Regions from separate parts of the Pseudomonas sp. CAU 1711 genome, predicted to be linked through region 2. Evidence: riboswitches for the same ligand, from Rfam matches in the RefSeq annotation. Region 2 holds a riboswitch; each other region holds the start of a gene.
What was found. Region 2 has a riboswitch for cobalamin ahead of AAFN46_RS09450 (CbtB domain-containing protein). Riboswitches for the same ligand answer to the same signal wherever they lie in the genome.
Positions count from the first base shown of each region.

Region 1 (5,238 bases), on a different contig from region 2:
AGGCGCTGGAGGGCTTCGGCGTGCGTGTGGCCGAGCGCCGGCCGCTGGAGTTCGGCCTCAACCCGCACAACCGCAAGTACCTGGCGACCAAGGCCGGCAAACTCGGCCACATGCTGGGGCTGCAGCACCAGGAAGAGACCGAGTGACCCGCGCCGAGGTGCGCCGCCGGCTGGCCCTGGAATGGTGGCGCTGGCTCGGCTTCGCCCTGGCGCCGCTGTTCTTCCTCAACCTGCTGTTCGGCGCCAGCCGGGTCTTGCCCGGCGTGCTGGAGATGCCGCTGTTCATCGCCGGCCTGGCCTCGATGTTTGTCAGCCTGCCGCTGTTCTCCGCCTACAAGCGCGCGCTGCTCGCCACCGAACGCGCGCTGGATGGCGAGCACGAGCGCGAGGCCTGGCTGGCCCTGGCCGTGCAGCGGCGCAAGGCCTTCCTCGGCGCCGGTCTGCCGGCCTGGATCGGCGCCATCGCCCTGTTCAGCGGGCTGAATGCCGTCGCCCTGATCCTCCTCGCGTTGAGCAGCGTGGTGCTGCTCAGCCTCTACCGCATTCCCCGCCAGTTGGGCTGATGCGCTGGCTGCTGGGCGCCTGCCTGCTCGCGCTGGGCCTGCCGCTGGCGGCGGCGGAGCGAGTGGTCAGCCTGGCGCCCTCGATGTCCGAGATCATGCTGGAACTGGGCGCCGAGGCGCGCCTGGTCGGCATGCTCGACGGTGGCGAGCGGCCGCCCGAGCTGGCCGGCGTGGCCTCGGTGGGGCGCTATGGCCAGCTCGAGCTGGAGACCCTGCTGGCCCTGCGCCCCGACCTGCTGCTGCTATGGCCGGACAGCGTGCCGCAAGCCCAGCGCGCGCAACTGGAGTCCTTCGGCATCCCGCTCTATGTCGGCGAGCCGCATGATCTGGAGGAGCTGGCCGGGCAGTTCGCCGAGATCGGCGCGCGGGTCGGGCACGGCGAGCGCGGCCGGCAGCTGCGCGACGAGTTTCTCCAGGGCCTGGCCGAGCTGCGCCGGCAGTACCGGCGCGAGCCGCCGCTGGCGGTGTTCTACCAGGTCTGGCACCAGCCGCTGTACAGCATCGGCGGGCGGCAGATCATCGCCGACGCCCTGGCCGTGTGCGGGGCGCGCAATATCTTCGCCGACCTGCAGCTGCCGGCGCCGCAGGTCAGCGTCGAGGCGGTGCTGAGCCGAGCGCCGCAGGTGATACTGGCCGGCAGCGAGGAAGAACTGCAGCACTGGCGGGCCTGGCCACAGTTGCCGGCGGTGCGTCTGCGGCAGCTGTGGGTGGTGCCGGACAAGGGCCTGGAACGGCCCAGCTTCCAGATGCTGGCGGCTACCGAGAAGCTCTGCGCGTTGCTGGCTCGGGCCAGGTAGGATCGGCCCTCAGGAGGCAAGGATGGCGAGCTTGCTCGCGCACTTGCATTGGCGAGCAGAGGGCTCGGCGCCGCCCTCGCTCCTATGTCAGCGGGGCCGCTTACAGCTCGGGCGTCCAGACAAAGCCGAGCAGCGCGCTGCGGCCCTCCTGGCTGTAGGCATAACGCTGGCCTTCGTGCTGGTACAGGGCGCGCTGGTAATCCTTGTCCAGCAGGTTGTCGATCTTCGCCTCCAGCTTCAGCTCGGAACTCGTCTGCCAGCTGCCGCGCAGGCCGACTAGGCCGTAGCCGCCCAGTTGATACTGATTGTTCGGGTCGTCGTAGCTGCTGCTGACGGCCTGCCAGCTGGCGCCGACGGCGAAGTCGCCGAAGCTGCGGTCCAGATCCAGGCTCAGGGTGCGACGGGCGCGGCGGTTGAGGGTGTGGCCGCTGTCGCGGTCGCGCGGGTCGACGAAGGCCACGCCCAGCTGGCCCTGCCAGCCGAACAGTTCCTGCTGCAGCGCTGCCTCGAAGCCGTGGATGCGTGCCTTGGCGATGTTCTGCGGGATGAAGTCCTGATCGTTGGCGATGGCGTCCTCGATATCGGTGCGGTACAGCGAGGCCTCCAGGCTGGTGCTCTCGGCCAGCTGGCTGCGCCACTGCAGCTCGTAGCTCTTGGAGTGCTCGGGCTTGAGGTTCGGGTTGCTGTAGTCCGGGTAGTAGAGGTCGTTGAAGGTCGGCGCGCGGAAGCCTTCGCTGTAGGACAGGATCAGGTCGTTGGTGGCGTTCAGCGGCAGGGTCAGGGCGCCGCTCCAGGTGTTCTCGCTGCCGAACTGCTCGTTCTTGTCGTGGCGCAGGCCCAGTTCGGTGGAGAAGCTTTCGCCCTGGTAGCGGTGCTGGACGAAGGCCGCCTGGTTCCAGCGCTGCTGCTGCGCGAAGGCGGTGTTGCTGTTCAGCTGGTCCTCGTACCAGTCGCCGCCCAGCAGCAGGCTGTGGCTGTCGTTCAGATCCAGGGTGTTGAGCCAGGTGAGCGAGTCGCGGTAGGTGTTGAACACGCCGCGCTCGGCGCTGAGCTTGTCCAGGCTCTTCTCGCGGTTCTCGGCGTGGCCGAGTTCCAGGCGGCTGCTCCAGGCGTCGTTGATCTGCGCGTCGAGGTAGCTGGAGACGCTGCTGAGGCTGAAGTCGCTGTAGGGCTGCTGGCCGACCGACTCGAAGGTGGCCATGTCGAAGCGGCCGAAGGGGTTGTCGAACTCGCTGCGGCCGCGCTGGTCCAGCACGTTGATGCCGGCCTCCAGGCTGTCGCTGAAACTATGGCTGAGGCTCAGGCTGAAGGCCTTGTTGCGATAGGCGTCGTGGTCCTGGTCGGAGTCGTAGGAGGGGCCGGTGCGATCGATGCCGTCGGTTTCGTCGAGGCTACCGGCCAGGCTGAAGCGGGTCCGTTCGTCGCCACCGGAGAGGCCGGCGCTGCGCCGCCAGCTGTCGTTGCTGCCATAGCTCATGCGTACGAAGGGGCGCAGGCCGTCGCCGGCGCTGCGGCGGGTGAATATCTGCACCACGCCGCCGATGGCGTCGGCGCCATACACCGCCGAGCGCGGGCCGCGCAGCACCTCGATGCGCTCGATCTGCTCGACATTGAGGTGCTGCAGGTTGCTGTCGCCGGAGCTGGCCGAGCCGATGCGCATGCCGTCCACCAGCACCAGGCTCTGGGCCGACTTGGTGCCGCGGATATACAGGCCGGCCAGGCTGCCGGTGCCGTTGCTGGTGACCTGAACGCCGGGCACGCGGTTGAGCAGCTCGACCACCGAGGTGGGCTGCAGGCGCTCGATATCGGCGCGGGTGAACACCGTGCTGGCGCTGCTGCTGGCGGCGCGCTGCTGCACCTCGCGATTGGCGGTGATCAGGGTTTCGGGCAGCTTGATCGCAGCCTCCTGCTCGGCGGCCGGGAGGGTGCCGGGAAGCAGGGCCGCGGCCAGGGCCGAGAGGGGCAGGGAATGGGACAGCTTCATCGATGATCCTCAAAGGTTCGCGCTTCGAGGAGGGCCGGCACAGGCGCGCGGCGGCGCCTGACGGCGCGGCCCTCCGCAGCACCAGTCGAAATCCAGCGGGCCGGTCTCCGGGCTCTCGACACCGATCCGCCTGCCTTCCCGGGGGGAACCCAGTGGCGTTGCGCGGACCTGCAGCCAGGCTGCGGTCGATTACCGTTGCGGGGGCAGCGCCGGGATTGCTTATGCAGCGCACCGGCTTCCCGATTATCGCCGGCCTGTGGCCGGCGCACCCGATGGAAAGCAAAAACGCCGCGCACCTTAGTGCACGGCGTGTTGCAGCTCAAGCGAGTTTAGTCGGGTTCAGCTTGAGCGCGGCTCAAGTTGCTGCAGGCGGCGACACACGGCGGCCCCGATGCCGGCCGCGTCCAGGCCGCACTCGGCGAGCATCTGCGCCGGCTTGGCGTGTTCCACGTAGTAGTCCGGCAGGCCCAGGTGCAGCAGCGGCTTGAGCAGGTTCTCGGCGGCGAGGAACTCGCTCACCGCGCTGCCTGCGCCGCCCATCACGGCGTTTTCCTCGATGCTCACCAGCAGCTCATGGCTGGCCGCCAGCTCGCGCAGCAGGGCCTGGTCCAGCGGCTTGACGAAGCGCATGTCGACCACCGTCGCATCCAGCTTCTCGCCCACCTGCAGGGCCTCGGCCAGTTGCACGCCGAACACCAGCAGGGCGACCTTCTGGCCCTGGCGGCGCAGCACCGCCTTGCCGATCTCAACCGTCTGCAGCGCCGGCTCGATGGTCGCGTTGGGGCCGCTGCCGCGCGGGTAGCGCACCGCCGCCGGGCCCTGGAACTGGTAGCCGGTGGAGAGCAGCAGGCGCAGTTCGTTCTCGTCGCTGGGGGTCATCACCAGCATGCCGGGGATACAGCGCAGGTAGGACAGGTCGAAGCTGCCGGCGTGGGTCGGGCCGTCCTCGCCGACCAGACCGGCGCGGTCGATGGCGAAGGTGACGTCGAGGTTCTGCACCGCCACGTCGTGGATCAGCTGGTCGTAGGCGCGCTGCAGGAAGGTGGAGTAGATCGCCACCACCGGCTTGGCGCCGTCGCAGGCCAGGCCCGCGGCCAGGGTCACCGCGTGCTGCTCGGCGATGGCCACGTCGAAATAGCGCTCGGGGTAGCGCTCGCTGAAGGCCACCAGGTCGGAGCCTTCCTTCATCGCCGGGGTGATGCCGACCAGGCGCGGGTCTGCGGCGGCCATGTCGCACAGCCACTGGCCGAACACGCTGGAGTACTTGGGCCCGGAGGCCTTCTTCGGCTGGCCGGTGGCCTGCAGCGGCTCCAGCTTGGTGATGGCGTGGTAGCCGATCGGGTCGGCCTCGGCCGGGGCGAAGCCCTTGCCCTTCTTGGTCACCACATGGAGGAACTGCGGGCCGTCCAGGTCGCGCATATTGCGCAGGGTGGCCAGCAGGGTGGGCAGGTCGTGGCCGTCGATGGGGCCGACGTAGTTCCAGCCCAGCTCCTCGAACAGGGTGCCGGGCACCAGCATGCCCTTGGCGTGCTCCTCGACCTTGCGCGCGATCTCCCAGGCGCCCGGCAGGCTGGAGAGGATCTTCTTGCTGCCCTCGCGCACGCTGGCGTAGGTGCGGCTGGAGATGATCTTGGCCAGGTAGTTGGACAGGCCGCCGACGTTCTTGGAGATCGACATGTCGTTGTCGTTGAGCACGACGAGCATGTTGGCCTTGACGTCGGAGGCATGGTTGAGCGCCTCGAAGGCCATGCCGGCGGTCAGTGCGCCGTCGCCGATCACCGCCACCGCCTTGCGTTTGCTGCCCTGCATGCGCGCGGCGATGGCCATGCCCAGTGCGGCACTGATGCTGGTGCTGGAGTGGCCGACGCCGAAGGTGTCGTATTCGCTCTCGCTGC
Region 1 covers NZ_JBDQQT010000001.1:103,686-108,923, forward strand. Annotated here, with positions in the region: gene ribA (GTP cyclohydrolase II) at 1-146, shown strand, start outside; gene AAFN46_RS00460 (MFS transporter) at 143-562, shown strand; gene AAFN46_RS00465 (cobalamin-binding protein) at 562-1,359, shown strand; gene AAFN46_RS00470 (TonB-dependent receptor) at 1,460-3,343, opposite strand; cobalamin riboswitch at 3,424-3,631, opposite strand; gene dxs (1-deoxy-D-xylulose-5-phosphate synthase) at 3,683-5,238, opposite strand, start outside.
Region 1: it holds a riboswitch for cobalamin, as region 2 does, so the genes downstream of both, AAFN46_RS00470 (TonB-dependent receptor) here and AAFN46_RS09450 (CbtB domain-containing protein) in region 2, are expected to answer to the same signal.

Region 2 (5,238 bases):
GCCTCGACCCGGGTCAGGCACTCGGCTTCCTTGAGGCTGGCCACGGCGATGGGCAGCGGGTTGAGGCCCCGGGCCTGCAGGCGCTGGCAGAAGGTGTCGACGAAGGCGGTGTTACCGGCCTGCACCTGGGCGCGGTAGAACAAGAGCGCCGCTACCGGTTGGCCCGGCTGCCAGTCGGCGCGCCAGTGCTCGAGGCTTGCCTCGCTGTGGTGTGGATGATGGATCAGCGTGCGCGGCAGGGCGCGCGGCTCGCTCCAGGGGTAGTCGCCGCCCAGCCAGCGACTGGCGATGTAGTGCAGCAGGTGGCGGGCGTTGTCCGCGCCGCCCTGGCGCAGGTACTGCCACAGGCGCTGGCTGTCCTCGGCCGGCACGTTGCTCAGGCTGGTCAGCTCGGGGTCGGGGCTGTCGTCGCCGGGCACCAGGATGATCCTGGTGCCCTGGCGGCCCAGCTCGACCAGACGCTCGATGCCGTAGCGCCAGTAGCTGACGCCGCCGTGCACCGAGATCAGGATGACCCGGGCGTGGCGTAGCACTTGCTCGACATGGAAGTCCACCGAGGCGTGGTTGGGCAGCTGCGCCGGGCTGGCCAGGCGCAGGCTGGGAAAGTCCTCGGGCAGCTCGCGCGCCACCTCGGCCAGCAGCGACAGGTGCGAGTCGCCGGTGCAGAGGATCACCAGCTCTGCCGGGCTCTGGCCGAGGTCGGCGATGCTGTCGGCCGGCAGGGTGACGCCGGCCTGGGCGCGCAGCAGGTGCATGGGTCAGGGCTCCGTGTGGCTTGAGAGACCCTCACCCCGGCCCTCTCCCGGAGGGAGAGGGGGTTGGCCCGGCGCAAGGGTTTCAGCCAGGTGCAGCTTCTCCCCCCTCTCCCCTCGGGAGAGGGGCTGGGGGTGAGGGAGCCTCAGACGGCTTGACCCCATCACGCCAGCGCCGCCACGAGCTCCGCCTCGATGGCGGCGCGGTCGAGGCCTTGGCCGATCAGCACCAGGCGGCTCTGCCGCGCTTCGCCTTCACCCCAGGCGCGGTCGAAGTGGCGGTCGAAGCGCTGGCCGACGCCCTGCACCAGCAGGCGCATGGCCTTGCCGGGGATGGCGGCGAAGCCCTTGACGCGGAGGATGCCGTGTCTGGCCACGGCGTCCTTCAGGGCGCTGAGCAGACGTGCTTCCTCGGCCTCCGGCAGGACCAGGTCGAAGGAGTCGAATTCGTCGTGGTCGTGGTCTTCGTGTTCCTCGTCGTGGTGGGTGCGGCGGCCGTCGATATGCAGTTCGGTCGCGCAGTTCAGGCCGATCAGCACGCTGAGCGGCAGGTCGCCGCCCTGGGCCTCGATCAGCTTGACCGCAGGCGGCAGCTCCTCGGTCACTTCGGCGCGCACGGCGGCCAGGGCGTCGGCATCGAGCAGGTCGGTCTTGTTCAGCAGCACCAGGTCGGCGCTGGCCAACTGGTCGGCGAACAGCTCGTGCAGCGGCGATTCGTGATCCAGGTTCGGGTCCTGTTTGCGCTGGGCGTCCACCTGCTCGGGGAAGGCGGCGAAAGTGCCGGCGGCCACGGCCGGGCTGTCGACCACGGTGATCACCGCATCCACGGTGCAGGCGGTGCGGATTTCCGGCCAGTTGAAGGCCTGCACCAGCGGCTTGGGCAGCGCCAGGCCGGAGGTCTCGATGAGGATATGGTCGAGCTCGCCGCGACGCGCCACCAGCTCGCGCATCACCGGGAAGAACTCCTCCTGCACGGTGCAGCACAGGCAGCCGTTGGCCAGCTCGAAGATGCGGCCCTCGGCCTCTTCCTCAGTGCAGCCGATGGCGCACTGCTTGAGGATGGCGCCGTCGATGCCCAGCTCGCCGAACTCGTTGACGATCACCGCGATGCGGCGGCCGCCGGCATTGGCCAGCAGGTGGCGGAGCAAGGTGGTTTTACCGGCACCGAGAAAGCCGGTGACTATGGTGACGGGAAGTTTGGCGAGCGATTGCATGGCGGCCCCGGGAGCGTCGTGAAAAGGACGGACGGGCAGGGCGGGGCACACGCGCAGGAGCGAGGGCCGAACACCACCGGATCACCCCGCCCGGTTGTCGAAAGGTTTGCGAGGCAGGTCTCCTGGCTTACGGCGTGGAACCACAATGAACCTTTTACGATTTCGCCGCACAGGCTGGCGAAATCGTAAGAGGCTCGGGTTCCGATCCTTCGCCTTCCCGCCCATCGGGGCAGTGGCATTTCGAAGGATTTCATCCGTTCACAGTTGCGGGGGCAGCCAGGGCTTGCAGGACCCTGTTCCCTCTTAGCTCCGCCCACGCGGGACGGAGAACCTCGGAAAGGCTGCAAGGCTACGCAGTGCCCGGAGCATGGTCAACCGCCGCGGTTGACGCTGAACGCGGCTTCATGATGTTCTAGAAAGGCTGTTTCAGGTGCCCCGCGCCGCCGTGCGCGAGGTGAAACGGGAAGCCGGTGGGCCCTTTCTCCGCGAGTGGGGGCGAGTCCGGCGCTGCCCCCGCAACGGTAAGCGATCGAAGGGTCCACCCCGCCACTGTGCCGCGCGCATGGGAAGGCCGACCCGGTTCCTGCAAAGGCATCGCAAGCCCGGAGACCGGCCTGAATCCCCTGTTTGGCAACCCGCGGTGGGCGGGCGTACGCCGGCCCGTGGCCTCCGTGGCCGTTCTCGTGCTGCGTTCCTTCTACCGGTCCGACAACCCTTGGAAGGTGCTTCTCATGTCCAGCCGCACGCTGTCGTCCTCCGTCGCCGTCTCGCTCCCCCTGTCCAGGCGTCTGATCATCGCCGCCGGCAGCTGCCTGCTCGGCGCGCTGTTGATCTTCTTCGCCGGCTTCTCGCCCATCGAGGCGATGCACAACGCCGCCCACGACACCCGGCACAGCGCCGCCTTCCCCTGCCACTGAGAGCCCCCGTCGTGATCAAGCGCATCGCCCAGACCGCGGGCTTCGCCGGCCTGCTGGCCGCCATCCTCCTGACCCTGCTGCAGAGCCTGTGGGTTACCCCGTTGATCCTCGAGGCGGAGACCTACGAGAGCGCCGAGCCGGTGGCCGAGCATGGCCATGTGGCGTCCGTCACCGCCCATGCACATGAGCATGAGGAGGCCGCCGGCCATAGCCACGACGGCGAGGCCTGGGCACCGGAGGACGGCTGGCAGCGCAGCCTGGCCACCGGCCTGAGCAACCTGGTGGTGGCCGTCGGCTTCGCCCTGGTGCTGGCCGGCCTGTTCAGCCTGCGCGCGCCGCGCCGCATCTGGCAGGGCCTGCTCTGGGGCCTGGGCGGCTTCGTCGTGTTCAGCCTGGCGCCGTCCGCCGGCCTGCCGCCGGAGCTGCCGGGCACGGCCGCCGCCGACCTGCAGCTGCGCCAGTACTGGTGGCTCGGCACCGTCGTCGCCAGCGCCGCCGGCCTGGGACTGATCGCCTTCGGTCGTGGCTGGACGGTGCGTGGCGTCGGCCTGGCGTTGCTGGCCGTGCCGCATCTGATCGGCGCGCCGCAGCCGCAGGTGCACCAGAGCCTGGCCCCCGAAGCGCTGGGGCGCGAGTTTATCCTCGCCTCGCTGCTGACCAACGCGCTGTTCTGGTCCGCCCTCGGTCTGGCCGCCGCCTGGTTCTTCGCCCGTGGCGAACGGCCGGGCGCCTGAGCCGGTGCTGATCGCCGGTCTCGGCTGCCGGCGTGGCTGCACGGCGAGCGAGCTGCGCGAACTGCTGGAACAGACCCTGGAACGGCTCGCGCTGCCGCTGAGCGCGCTGCATGGCCTGGCCAGCAGTGCGCACAAGCACGAGGAGCCCGGATTGTTGCAACTGGCCGCCGAGCTGAATCTATCCCTGGAGTTCTACGCCGCCGAGCGACTGGCACTCTACGAATCGCGGCTGAGTGAAGGCTCGGAGTCGGTGCGCCAGCTAACCGGCGCCGCCAGTGTGGCCGAGGCCAGCGCCCTGGCCTGCGCCAGCGAGCGCGCCGGGCGTCCCGCCATTCTCGTCTGTGCGAAGCGGCGCAGCGCCGTTGCCACCCTGGCCATCGCCCGCGCCTGAAGAGGAAACTGCCATGACCGTCTATTTCATCGGCGCCGGCCCCGGCGACCCCGAGCTGATCACCGTCAAGGGCCAACGGCTGATCCGCAGCTGCCCACTGATCCTCTACGCCGGCTCGCTGGTGCCCGCGGCCGTGCTGCAGGGCCACAGCGCCGAGCGGGTGGTGAATACTGCCGAACTGCATCTGGGTGAGATCATCGCGCTGCTGGCCGAGGCCCATGCCAGGGGGCAGGACGTGGCTCGCGTGCATTCCGGCGACCCCTCGCTGTACGGCGCCATCGGCGAGCAGCTCCGCGAGCTGCGCGCGCTGGGCATTCCCTTCGAGATAGTTCCCGGGGTGACCGCCACGGCCGCCTGCGCGGCGCTGCTGGAGGCCGAGCTGACCCTGCCGGGCGTGGCGCAGACGCTGATCCTCACCCGCTACGGGCACAACTCGCCGATGCCGGCAGGGGAGGAACTGGGCGCCCTGGCCAGCCACCGCGCGACCCTGGCCATCCACCTCGGCGTGCAGCATTTGTCGCGCATCGTCGCCGAGCTGCTGCCGCACTATGGCGCCGACTGCCCGATCGCCGTGGTGCATCGGGCCAGCTGGCCGGATCAGGACTGGGTGCGCGGCACCCTGGCGGATATCGAGGCGCGGGTGGCCGGCAAGGATTTTCGCCGCACCGCGCTGATCCTGGTCGGCCGGGTGCTGGATGCGACGGAGTTCGCCGAGTCGGCGCTGTATGCCGAGGCGACCCGCCACCTGTTCAGGAAAGACGGCGCAGACAGTACAGGCTGAGGTCGGTGTTGCCCCGGTTGTCGGCGATGGCGATCTCGCCGCCCAGCGCCTGCAGTCGGCTGTTCAGCGTGCCGGCATAGAGCGCCCGACGAAAGCTCGGGTAGTCCAGTTGCGGCGCCAGCCACTGGTGCAGTTGCGGCAGGCGGAATTGCCAATGGTCGGTCGTGCAGGCGAAACCGGCCGCCCGCAGGCGGGCGAGGGTGCCGGCGTCGTTTTGCAGCAGGGCCTGGCAGTGCTGGAAGAAAGCTTCGAGCGGATCGTTCATGGCGGGCGATATTGCGCGCTGGCGAGGGTGCGGGCAACCTGTGCGGCCAGCAGGAGGATCGGCATGCGCGACTATCAGTGGCTCCACGAATACTGTCTCAACCGCTTCGGCTCGGCCGCCGCACTGGAGGCCATGCTGCCTCAGCCCAGGAGCGACGCCGAGCTGCGCGCGCTGGGCGACGACC
Region 2 covers NZ_JBDQQT010000007.1:40,460-45,697, reverse strand. Annotated here, with positions in the region: gene cobN (cobaltochelatase subunit CobN) at 1-755, opposite strand, end outside; gene cobW (cobalamin biosynthesis protein CobW) at 917-1,966, opposite strand; cobalamin riboswitch at 2,061-2,316, opposite strand; cobalamin riboswitch at 2,378-2,599, shown strand; gene AAFN46_RS09450 (CbtB domain-containing protein) at 2,698-2,883, shown strand; gene AAFN46_RS09445 (CbtA family protein) at 2,895-3,617, shown strand; gene AAFN46_RS09440 (cobalamin biosynthesis protein) at 3,622-4,008, shown strand; gene cobM (precorrin-4 C(11)-methyltransferase) at 4,022-4,789, shown strand; gene AAFN46_RS09430 (hypothetical protein) at 4,758-5,054, opposite strand; gene AAFN46_RS09425 (DNA-3-methyladenine glycosylase I) at 5,118-5,238, shown strand, end outside.

Region 3 (5,238 bases), on a different contig from region 2:
CTGGCCGATAGCGCGGGCGCTCGCAGCATCGCCCTGCGTGGCGGCGCCGCCGGCGCGGCGTACGAGTTCAGCGTCAGCGACAACGGCCCCGGGATTCCCGAAGAGGCCTTGCCACGCCTGTTCGAACCCTTCTACACCACCCGCCCGCAAGGCATGGGGCTGGGCCTGACCCTGTGCGAAACTTTGGCAGGGGCCATAGACGGGCGCATCGGCGCCCGCAACCTCGCGCCCTCGGGCGCCTGCTTCACGCTGCGCCTGCCCCGCGCCGGAGATGCCGCATGAGTCACTCCCCGCTGGTATACCTGGTCGACGACGACGATGCCGTGCGCGACGCCCTGGCGCTGCTGCTGCGCAGTGTCGGGCTGCGCAGCGAGAGCCACGGCGACCCCCAGGCCTTCCTGTCCGCGCTATCGCCGCAGTCGATCGGCTGCGTGGTCCTCGACATTCGCATGCCGGGCATCGGCGGGCTGGACGTGCTGGCACGGCTGGCGGAGATCTCCGACCTGCCGGTGGTGATGCTGACCGGTCACGCCAACGTCGACCTCTGTCGCCGCGCCTTCAAGGGCGGTGCCATGGAGTTCCTGCAGAAGCCGGTGGACGACGACGTCTTTCTCGAAGCCGTGCAGGCCGCCGTGCGCAGCCATGTCGCCGGGCGCGAGCGCCAGGCCCTGAGCCAGGCGGCCGCCGAGCGCCTGGCACGCCTTTCCGGGCGCGAGCGCGAAGTGCTGGTGCGCATAGTCCAGGGCATGAGCAACAAGGAGATCGCGCGCGAATTCGACCTGTCGCCGCGCACCGTGGAAACCTATCGGGCCCATGTCTTCGACAAGCTCGAGGCCGACTCGCTGGCCCAGCTCATCCGCCAGTACGCCAGCCTGCTGGACCCGTCCTCTCCGTAGCGCTACGGAGGCCAGGGCGTAGCCGACCGCATACCGCCGTCGCCCGGCGCCGAGCACACTGGCCGCTCCTCAACTCGCCGCACAGAAGGACATAGCCATGCCTCGTTACCCTCTCGCCGCACTGTTCTGCGCCCTGACTTTCACCGGCGCCGCCCAGGCCGCCGTGCTGCAGGAAAGCAACATCTCGACTGCCGACGCCCAGCGACTGGTGACTGCCACCGTCAGCGCCTGCCAGGCCAAGGGCTACAACGTGAGCGCCGCGGTGGTGGACCGCGCCGGCCTGCTGAAGGCATTCGCGCGCGCCGACAATGCCGGCCCCCACACCATCGAGTCCAGCCGCGCCAAGGCCTTCACCGCCGCGTCCACCAAGGTGGCGACCCTGACCATGATGGAAAACGCGCAGAAGAACCCGGGCGCCAGCAACCTGACCGATATCCCCGGCTTCCTCCTGCTCGGCGGTGGCGTTCCGCTCAAGGCCGGCGACAGCCTCATCGGCGCCATAGGCGTGGCCGGCGCCCCGGGTGGCCATCTGGACGCCCAGTGTGCCGATGAGGTCCTGGCGGCAAACGCCGCGCTGTTCGAGTAAGAGGCCGTCGCGCCAACCCGCCTCACGGGCCGCGTTGGCGCGACGCCGAGACAGCCGGAGCGGAACTCCGGCCGGGCGGCGGGATCAGGCCGGCTGGTGCAGGCGCACGTTGAACAGCGGGCCCTGGCTGTAGCGGGACAGGGACTTGGCGAGCGCCAGCACGCCGAGGTCGACCAGCGGCTCGAGCAGGATCACGCTCATGTAGGCCAGGCCGAAGCTGCCCACCGAGGCCAGGTTGTCGGCGCCGAAACCGTTGCCGTAGAAGGCCCAGAAGGCCACCCAGGCGACGATGCCGCCCTGGTAGGCGGTGGACAGGGCCAGCGCCTGCTTGTAGGAGGTGTCCACATAAGCGGTGCGCGCCGGGATGATGCGCCTGGCCAGCAGCTGGATGCCCCACAGCGGCAGCAGCAGGGTGGTGACGTTCATGCCGTACTGCGGCAGGTCGAACTGGGCGAAGAGCAGGCCCTGGAGCAGCAGGCCGGTGGCCAGACCGACGGCCGCGGCGCCGGCACCGAACAGCAGCAGCAGGGTCGAGCCGAGGATCAGGTGCACCTCGGAGACGCCCACCGGATGGTGCGGCAGGACCTCGAAGAAGCAGAACACCAGGGCCGTGGCGATCAGGCTGCGCAGGGCCAGGGCCAGCGCGCCGCCGTTGTCGCGCAGGCTGTCACGGGCCAGCTTGAGGCTCAGGCCAAAGGCGGCGCTGGCGGTGGCATAACTGAGCAAGAGCTTGGCGCCTTCGACGACGCCGGGTTCGATGTGCATATGGGTTCCTTTGCCGCGCCCACCGCGCGGCGATCTGGATGAGAGGGTCGGGCGCGGGGCCCCTGGGCGATGGCAGGTCTCCTGGCTCGCGGCTCGGCGCTCCGCCCGCCTTCCCGGCCTGGGGCCAGTGGCGTGTGGGCTTCGCTCGCCGCTTACAGTTGCGGGGGCAGCCAGGGCGTTGGCGACATGCGCCGCACCCTGTTCCCTTTTCATCCGCCCGCAGGCGGAACCATCGGCGGCCACCTTAGCGCTCCGGCCCGACAAAAGACAGCCCGTCCGCCGCGCGTTGACCCCGACCAGCCCCGGGCCTAGACTGCGCGGCCCCATTCCCGACCACACGCTCTACCGCCATGCTGTCGCTCGCCCACCTGCCCTGCTCCGCCCAGCCCGATCCCGAGCTGCTGGCGCGCACCCGGCCGGGCGACGCCAAGCTCAAGCGCCGGCGCAGCGTGCTGTTCGCCTTCACCTTCTCTCCTCCCCGCTGCCGCTGAGCCTTCCGCGGCCGCCTCGGCGCCGCTCCATCGCCTCGCGCGCCCGCCGCGCGGGGGCTCATCGCTATTGGCCGCGCCCGGGCCGCAAACGGGCGGGAGAGAGATATGCATCGCTGGTCATTGTTCGTCCTGATCTTCGCCGTGTCCGTGGTCGGCCTGAGCATGGGCGCCACCCTGCCGCTGGTGGCGCTGCGCCTGCACCAGACCGGCTTCGGCAGCCTGGTCATCGGCCTGATGTCCGCCCTGCCGGCGGCCGGCATGATGCTCGCCGCCCTGCTGGTGAACCGCCTGTGCCGTCAGTTCAGCGGCCGCTCGCTGTACCTGGGCTGTTTCGTCCTGTGCCTGCTCGGCCTGCTCGCCCTGCTGGCGGAGGCGCCGTCGCTGGTGCTGCTGGTCGCCGCGCGCCTGCTGCTGGGCCTGGGCATGGGCGTGCTGGTGATACTGGGCGAGAGCTGGGTCAACGAGCTGTGCAACGAAAGCAGGCGCGGTCAGGTGGTGGCGCTGTACGCGGCCTGCTTCACCGGCTGCCAGCTGGGCGGCCCGCTGCTGATCAGCCTGTTCGGCGCCGCCAGCGCCTGGCCGGTGCTGCTGGTGCTGCTGGCCAACCTGCTGGCCCTGGCGCTGGTCTGGCACAGCCTGCCGGCGCACGGGTCGGAGCCGGCCGAGCAGGCGCCACGGCGCTTCTCCCTGCTCGGCTTCGTCCGCGTGGCGCCGGCCCTGTGCCTGGGCGTGCTGTTCTTCGCCTTCTTCGATGCCGTGGTGCTGTCGCTGTTTCCGCTGTACGCCGGCGCCCACGGCTGGGCGCTGGGCGTGGCGGCGCTGATGGCCAGCGTGATCCTGGCCGGCGACATGCTGTTTCAGGTGCCGCTGGGCTGGCTGTCCGACCGCCTCGACCGGCGCGCCCTGCACCTGGCCTGCGGGGTGCTGACCCTGGCGCTGGGCCTGGCCCTGCCCTGGCTGATCGAACAGCGCACGCTGCTGTGGCCGGCGCTGGTGCTGCTCGGCGCGGCCGCCGGCGGCATCTATACCCTGGCCCTGGTGCTGATCGGCCAGCACTTCCGCGGCCCCGACCTGATCACCGCCAACGCCTGCGTCGGCCTGCTGTGGGGCGTCGGCAGCCTGCTCGGCCCGCTGCTCAGCGGCGCGCTGATGGCCAGCGGCCCGCAGGGCCTGCCGCTGGCGCTGTGCCTGGCCGCCAGCCTGTTCGTGGTGAGCGCCGCCGGCGCCCTGCGGCGCAGGGCCGCGCGCACGGCCTAGGTGGAGTGTGGCTCCCCTCTCCCCATGGGAGAGGGGCCGGAGGTGAGGGCCACGTCAGACGGCTCGGAGACGCTCCCTCACCCCAACCCTCTCCCGGAGGGAGAGGGGCTAGCACCTAGGATGGGTCGAGCCGCGCAGCGATTCCCATCGCCGTCGCATCGGGGGTTCGCCACATGGCGCCCCTGCCTAGGCGCTCAGGCGCACCGGGATGCGGCGCTGGCCGAAGGCGCCGGCGAAGGGGCGGAAGCGCCCGACCAGGCGCCGGCCGCAGGCCAAGCAGTGGCCGTCGTCGTCGAGCCGGTAGTGCAGGATGCGGTGCCAGTCGCGCACGATCAGCGCGGCGCCGCAGCCGGGGCAGAAGGTGGTGCCGCCCTCGGTGTCGTGCACGTTGCCGGTGTAGACGTGGCGCAGGCCCTGGGCCAGGCCGATGGCACGGGCGCGGCTGAGGGTCTCGGGCGGCGTCGGCGGCACGTCGAGCATCTTGAAGTCGGGATGGAAGGCGGTGAAGTGCAGCGGCACCTCCTCGCCCAGTTCGTCGCGCACCCAGCGGCACAGCGCCTCGATCTCGGCATTGCCGTCGTTGTAACCGGGGATCAGCAGGGTGGTGATCTCGGTCCACACCTGCGTCTCGTGGCACAGGTAGACCAGGGTATCCAGCACCGGCTGCAGGTGGGCGCCGCTTAAGCGGAAGTAGAACTCCTCGGTGAAGGCCTTGAGGTCGACGTTGGCCGCGTCCATCGCCGCGTAGAACTCGCGCCTGGGCTCGGCATGGATATAGCCGGCGGTCACCGCCACCGGGTGCAGGCCCAGCGCGCGGCAGGCCCGGGCGGTGTCGATGGCGTACTCGGCGAAGATCACCGGGTCGTTGTAGGTGAAGGCCACGCTGGCGCAGCCGGCCTCGACGGCGGCGCGGGCGATGCGCTCGGGGCTGGCCTGGTCCAGCAGGCTGTCCATCTCGCGCGACTTGCTGATGTCCCAGTTCTGGCAGAACTTGCAGGCCAGGTTGCAGCCGGCGGTGCCGAAGGACAGTACCGAGCTGCCGGGCAGGTAGTGGTTGAGCGGCTTCTTCTCGATCGGGTCGATGCAGAAGCCGGAGGAACGGCCGTAGGTGGTCAGCACCATCTGCTCGCCGTCGCACTGGCGCACGAAACAGGCGCCGCGCTGGCCGGCGCGCAGCTTGCAGTCGCGCGGACACAGGTCGCACTGGATGCGGCCGTCTTCCAGGCGGTGCCACCAGCGGCCG
Region 3 covers NZ_JBDQQT010000001.1:246,670-251,907, reverse strand. Annotated here, with positions in the region: gene AAFN46_RS01100 (ATP-binding protein) at 1-282, shown strand, start outside; gene AAFN46_RS01095 (response regulator) at 279-896, shown strand; gene AAFN46_RS01090 (heme-binding protein) at 994-1,482, shown strand; gene AAFN46_RS01085 (energy-coupling factor ABC transporter permease) at 1,567-2,247, opposite strand; cobalamin riboswitch at 2,301-2,496, opposite strand; gene AAFN46_RS01080 (hypothetical protein) at 2,598-2,738, shown strand; gene AAFN46_RS01075 (MFS transporter) at 2,844-3,995, shown strand; gene amrS (AmmeMemoRadiSam system radical SAM enzyme) at 4,182-5,238, opposite strand, start outside.
Region 3: it holds a riboswitch for cobalamin, as region 2 does, so the genes downstream of both, AAFN46_RS01085 (energy-coupling factor ABC transporter permease) here and AAFN46_RS09450 (CbtB domain-containing protein) in region 2, are expected to answer to the same signal.